Regions from separate parts of the Anoxybacillus ayderensis genome, predicted to be linked through region 1. Evidence: a T-box and tRNA genes for the amino acid it is inferred to sense, from the RefSeq annotation. Region 1 holds a T-box; the other holds one or more tRNA genes.

Region 1 (3,425 bases):
AATTCTCCCCTTATGAAATCACTTCTTTTCCTCCCATGTATGGGCGAAGCACTTCTGGGATCACGACTGTTCCATCTTCTTGTTGATAATTTTCCAAAATCGCTGCAACTGTTCGTCCAATGGCTAAACCGGATCCATTTAACGTATGCACATGTTCTGGCTTTGCTTTCGGGTCTCGGCGGAAACGAATGTTTGCACGGCGAGCTTGAAACGCTTCAAAATTGCTGCAGGAAGAAATTTCTCGATACGTACCATAGCTTGGTAACCATACTTCAATGTCATATTTTTTGGCTGCAGTAAAGCCTAAATCAGCTGTACACATGCTCATGACACGATACGGTAAACCTAATAATTGCAAAATGCGCTCTGCATCATTTGTTAACTTTTCGAGTTGTTCATAGGAATCTTCTGGTTTTACAAATTTGACAAGCTCCACCTTATTAAACTGATGTTGACGAATTAATCCGCGCGTATCTCTTCCTGCTGATCCCGCTTCTGAGCGGAAACATGCGCTATAAGCAGCATATTTAATCGGCAAATCGTCCGCTGATAAAATTTCATCACGATGTAAGTTAGTCACAGGAACTTCTGCTGTCGGAATTAAAAAGTAATCTTCACTCTCGATACGGAACGCATCTTCCTCAAACTTCGGAAGCTGTCCTGTTCCTGTCATGCTTGCTCGATTCACAATGTACGGTGGTAAAACTTCTTCATATCCGTGTTGTTCCACATGTACGTCTAACATAAAGTTAATTAACGCACGTTCCAATCGTGCTCCGAGCCCTTTATAAAACACAAATCGACTTCCTGTTACCTTCGCTGCCCGTTCAAAATCTAAAATCCCGAGTTGATCAGCAATTTCCCAATGCGGTTTCGGTTCAAAAGAAAATGAACGTGGCTCTCCCCATTTACGAATTTCTACATTGTCATCTTCTGATTCACCAATCGGCACAGAGTCATGCGGAACGTTTGGAATGGATAAAAGCAACGTCTCAAGCTGTTGTTCCACTTCACGCAATTCATCATCAAGTACTTTAATGCGATCGCCAACTTCACGCATTTCAGCAATGAGATGGTCTGCGTCTTTTTTCTCTCGCTTTAAGATGGCAATTTGTTGTGACACATCGTTGCGCTTATTTTTTAGTTCCTCCGCTTGTGCAATTAATTCGCGACGACGACGATCGAGCTGCTCGAATTGTTCAAAATCCGTTAAGTCCTCACCACGATGCTGAAGTTTTTGTTTTACCTCCTCAAAATTGGCACGTAAAAATTTTAAGTCTAACATCGGCATTCCTCCTTTTTGATTTATGAAACAAAAAACTCCCGTCCCAAAAGAAAGGGACGAGAGTATTCCCGCGTTGCCACCCTAGTTGAAGACATGCGTCTTCCACTCGAGACATGTAACGGTTCTCACCGGAAATGCCTACTAACTTCACGCGTTCAGCATTTCGCTCCAGGATGGATTCACAAGTCATTCCTGCCGATTCACACCAACCATCGGCTCTCTGAAAGGAAGAGGGCTTGTTACTAGTTCCTGTCATCGCTTTTTCTTTATATCATTTTCTTGGAAATAATGTACTATAAGTTTAAACAAAATGCAACCTGTTTATTCTTTCGCTTCTTTAACCATGTTTATAAAATATTGTGTCATGCGATGATCATCCGTTAATTCGGGGTGAAACGAACATCCTAAAAATTGTCCTTGCCTTGCCGCGACAATACGGTCCTCATACGTCGCAAGCACATCAACGTCGTCCCCTACGGAAACAATGTGCGGAGCTCGAATAAATACACCAATAAAATCGTCCGCAACACCTTTAATCGTTAACGATGCTTCAAAACTTTCGCGTTGACGTCCGAATGAGTTGCGTTCGACTGTAATATCCATTAAACCAAGGTGTGGTTCATCGTAACCAACAATTTTTTTGGCTAAAATAATCAAGCCTGCGCACGTTCCAAACATCGGCTTTCCTTCACGAGCGAATTGCTTCAGCGGTTCAATAAATCCGTATTTGTCCATTAAACGACGCATCGTCGTACTTTCTCCGCCTGGAATAATAAGACCGTCAATATGTGTCAGTTGCTCCACCTTTTTAATAACTACCGCTTCAGCACCACACGCTTCAATTGAACGTACGTGTTCACGTACGGCTCCTTGCAATCCGAGTACCCCTATTTTCGTCATGTTCATTGCTCCTTTACATTACCATCCGCGTTCTTGCATCCGTTGTTCAGGAAGCAACGAAGAAATATCAATGCCTTTCATCGCTCCACCTAATCCCTTTGATAAATGAGCAATTAATTCGTAATCTTCGAAATGAGTTGTCGCTTCAACGATGGCACGCGCATATTTTTCAGGATTGTCTGATTTAAAAATACCTGAACCGACAAATACACCGTCAGCACCTAAATGCATCATTAACGCCGCATCCGCTGGTGTTGCGACACCACCTGCTGCAAAGTTAACGACAGGAAGACGGCCAAGACGTTTAATTTGTAACAATACTTCAAACGGTGCCCCTAAATTTTTCGCTTCTGTCATTAATTCATCTTCGCTCATGCTAACAACTTTGCGCACTTGAGCGTTCACTTTACGCATATGGCGAACAGCTTCAACAATGTTTCCTGTTCCCGGTTCGCCTTTTGTGCGAAGCATAGATGCCCCTTCAGCAATACGACGAGCCGCTTCACCTAAATCACGGCAACCGCATACGAAAGGTACAGTAAATTGACGTTTATCAATATGAAATTCTTCATCTGCCGGCGTCAACACTTCACTCTCGTCGATGTAATCTACACCAAGCGCCTCTAATACACGCGCTTCAACATAATGACCGATGCGCGCCTTCGCCATGACTGGAATCGATACTGCTTTCATCACTTCTTCAATCACAGTCGGATCAGCCATGCGTGCAACGCCACCTGCTGCACGAATATCAGCTGGAACACGCTCAAGAGCCATAACAGCTACTGCACCTGCTGCTTCAGCAATTTTCGCTTGTTCTGCATTCACGACGTCCATAATGACGCCACCTTTTTGCATTTCCGCCATTCCGCGTTTTACACGTTCTGTACCTGTAACCGCCACCGTTCATTCCTCCCATTATGTATATCGTTATTGTGATATTGTACTGAAAAATCAGTCCAGCGACAACTATTCATCACTGCAGTACACTATCCATATTCTAGCATACGTTTTTACTACGTAAAAGTATAGAAACACTAACTACATTTCTTTATTTTAACTCAATTTTTTTAAAAATCACAATAAAAATTTTAAAGCCCTCTAAAAAGAGAGCTTTAAAATAATCCTTTCATCGCATTTGAAGCACCATTCCAAATATCACTGAACAATTCGCCAATCGCTCGCATCGCCAAAACGAAACCATTCGCTTTTTCTACAGCCCGCTTTGTTACGATCTCTA
Region 2 (3,425 bases), on a different contig from region 1:
AGGCGACTACTACAAAATGAAAAAGAACGTGGACGGAAAGTGGCTGTGATAATGAATGAAATCGGTCAAGTATCCATTGATTCGCATGCGGTTTCAAAAGACGCTGTGTTAAGTGAGTTATTAAGCGGCTGTGTATGTTGCACCATTCAAGATCAATTTGAAGTAGAACTTCATTCACTTCTTCAACAACATGAGTTAGACGTCATTTATGTTGAAACGACAGGGGTAGCTCATCCTGTTGAAGTGCTCGATGCGTGTATGTCGCCATTGTTTGCTGATCGCATTCAAATGGGAGGCATTATTACGACAATCGACGCAACACGTTGGGTGAATCGTCAACAACTCTCCATTCCTCTGCAAATGTTGTTAAAAGAACAAGTTCGTCACGCGGATGTATTAATTGTCAATAAGACAGATGTATTACGTCCGGATGAACAAGCGAAATTATCGTTTGAGTTACAAACGATCAACAGCGAAGCGCGCACAATTTTCACAACGTTTTCTAATGTACGAATCGAGGATATTCATTTGTTATCGAAGCGGATGAGAAACGAGCATGAGCGAATGAACATCGAAAGACTACGCATTCAAACATACGTACATACATTTGCAAGCCCAATTGACTTAGACGTGTTCGAACAATGGGTACGACAACTTCCTGATACTATTTACCGCATGAAAGGATTTTTACGTTTTACTCATACAAGTGGAGTTTACTCCTTTCAGTATGCATACGGTACACCGCTCTATATGAAAGAGGAAATGAATGTCCCATTACATTTTGTTATCATCGGTGAACAATTGGATAAACAAAAACTAAAACAACAACTCGATGACATGCAAAAAGGAGAAGGTTAACATCCCTCTCCTTTCACTTTCGTCCGAAATCTGCTTTAATTTCTCCCCATTGCTCGGTTTCCCATTTCATAATTTCATTTGTATAATGGTGCGTGCGCAACCACGCTTCAGCACGTTCAACAAGTTGCCAGACACGTTCTGTTTCAGCGTTGCGAATGAGCGTTGTATTCGCTTTTTTTCCTTTTACCCATTTGATAGCTGTTGCCGAATCAGAATAAATCGGCAAACTTTTGTTTTGTTGTTGTAACCATGCTAATGCGTGGACAATGGCTAAAAATTCCCCAATGTTATTTGTTCCGATCATCGGCCCAACATGAAACAACTCTTTCCCTGTTCTCGTATGTACTCCTCGATACTCCATCCATCCTGGATTTCCGCTACATGCTGCATCTACGCAAATGCTTTCCTCTACATAGTTTGTTGCATGCGCTTTATTTTTTTTTGTTCGGTTTACAAACGGACCAGACGCAAATGCTTGTTCTGCTTCTTCTTTCGATGGAAATGAGCGATATTTCGCCCCCGGAACGCCAATGACGTAAGGTTTACACTCGTCCCAAGAAGAAAAAATGCCTGTTTTCGCCCCTTCCCAAACGACATAATATTTTTTCAAATTGTCACATCCTCGCAATTGAAATAAAGAAACAAAGTTGAAGATCACAAAGAAGGAATAAAAGAGGAGATATGGCGGAGGAGGGGGGATTCGAACCCCCGCGGGCTTTGACACCCCTATCGGTTTTCGAGACCGACCCCTTCAGCCGGACTTGGGTACTCCTCCGTATGAGTGGGGTGCCAAAGAAATTATAGCGAAAACATGATTTGTCGTCAATTACCTTTTTTGTTTCTCCATATAGTCAACAAGACCCAGTGCACACACTTGTAAATCGAGCTGAAGTATTTTATATACATCCGCATCATCAGGTACTTGCTTTTTGCGCAAAAATGTTTGGATAATATGAAATAAACGATTGGAAACATCCTCTGTTTTTTCTGTAAAAGATTGATTGACTTGTTCATTTACGATATCATGACTGACTTGTACAAAGAGTGGCAGCCAGTAATGAAGCTGATCCCAAACCGCTTGCGTATGTGTTGACATACCAAAATGGCCAAAATATATACGATCTGGACGTAGCGTCATAAATCTTTCAATCGATGTGCGCATCGTTTCGGGATCAAATTGATTTGGCGATGTAGACGGCAAGTATAACTCAACACCGTACGAAAGCAATTGAGGGTAAAAGACACCGGCTGTATCACCTGTAAAAATGCCGTTACTTTTTTGATCATAAATAGAGAAATGGTGATTCGCATGCCCCGGTGTATGAAGAAACGTTAGTGTACGATTTTTTCCGATTTGTAACGTTTCCCCATCTTCTTTTACAATTAATCGCTCTTCAGGAATTGGAACAATCGGATCAAATAAAGCGTCAAACGATTGGCCATAAACGGCTTTTGCCCCTTCGATGAGACGAGACGGGTCAGCTAAATGGCGCATGCCTTTTGGATGAACGAATACGCGAGCATTTGGACAATGTTGTAGTAACATCCCCGCCCCACCAGCATGATCTAAATGGATATGTGTAACGATAATGTTTTTTACGTCGTGTAAATCAATAGAGAGCGCTTCCAGTCCTTTAAGTAAATGTGGGATAGAAGGGCTCGCACTTGTTTCGATAATCGTCACTTCTTCTTCATGAAAAACGTACGCTCCTGTTCGCTGGGCAGTTTGTAGATCATATAAATCAATAAGTGAAATGCCAAATCCTAAATCAACAGGTTGTCCCATACTTATTCTCCCCTCATCTGTTCAATAAGTCTAGCGAAATGATACACAATTTTTGCGGTTAATCCCCAAATGACTTTGTCTTTGTAGTAATAAAAATATTCTTCGATTTGCCTTGGTCGCCAATTATACTGTCTTCCTCCAGGAATATCGTCAAATGGGAAATCGTCTTCAGGTTTTGGTTCGAATTGAACCCGATATATTTGTGGTTTCGTTTCAATAAAAAAAGATAACGGGACAGTGAACACGTCTTCCACTTCTTTTTCGTTTATTTGCATCTGTTCAATGTCAACAAATGCAACAAACGGATAAATGACCATGCCAAATGGTGAAAGCATATAATCAAGTGGAACGACATGTGTAATATGTTCTCTTTCAATTCCCAACTCTTCACATGTTTCTCGAATGGCTGTTTCTTGTGGACTTTGATCACACGCATCCATTTTTCCACCTGGAAAACAAATTTCACCGGGCTGTCGACGTAATTGAAATGAACGCACTTCAAATAAGACAAATGTATCATCGTGTTGACGGATGAGTGGAAGAAGAACAGCATATGTAGCGAATTTGTCGAAATCCATAATCGTTGGTGTTCGTCGTCTTAATTCATCCATGACCGTATAAATCTTTTTTTTCATTAGTAAACATCCCTTTTCGTAAATACATAAAAAGAAACGATCAGTGCACCAAGCGCCCAAACGGCGAGCACAGTCATTGAAAAGGAAAGTGTCATCCCATCAATCGGTGGCGCTGTTCCACTAATGTAACTTGTGAGTCGTAAATT

What was found. The T-box of region 1 lies ahead of serS (serine--tRNA ligase). A T-box ahead of a tRNA ligase gene usually reads a tRNA of that ligase, here a tRNA-Ser.
Region 2: it encodes a tRNA-Ser, which carries the amino acid that the T-box ahead of serS (serine--tRNA ligase) is inferred to sense. The anticodon was not compared.

Annotation. Positions count from the first base shown of each region.
Region 1 is NZ_JACDUV010000014.1:6,101-9,525, forward strand. It holds gene serS (serine--tRNA ligase) at 11-1,285, opposite strand; T-box leader at 1,335-1,550, opposite strand; gene pdxT (pyridoxal 5'-phosphate synthase glutaminase subunit PdxT) at 1,607-2,185, opposite strand; gene pdxS (pyridoxal 5'-phosphate synthase lyase subunit PdxS) at 2,204-3,088, opposite strand; gene HNR63_RS13610 (D-alanyl-D-alanine carboxypeptidase family protein) at 3,301-3,425, opposite strand, start outside.
Region 2 is NZ_JACDUV010000003.1:246,671-250,095, forward strand. It holds gene HNR63_RS05885 (CobW family GTP-binding protein) at 1-858, shown strand, start outside; gene HNR63_RS05890 (ribonuclease H1 domain-containing protein) at 872-1,468, opposite strand; tRNA gene HNR63_RS05895 (tRNA-Ser) at 1,541-1,633, opposite strand; gene HNR63_RS05900 (MBL fold metallo-hydrolase) at 1,685-2,644, opposite strand; gene HNR63_RS05905 (NUDIX hydrolase) at 2,647-3,279, opposite strand; gene HNR63_RS05910 (ABC transporter permease) at 3,279-3,425, opposite strand, start outside.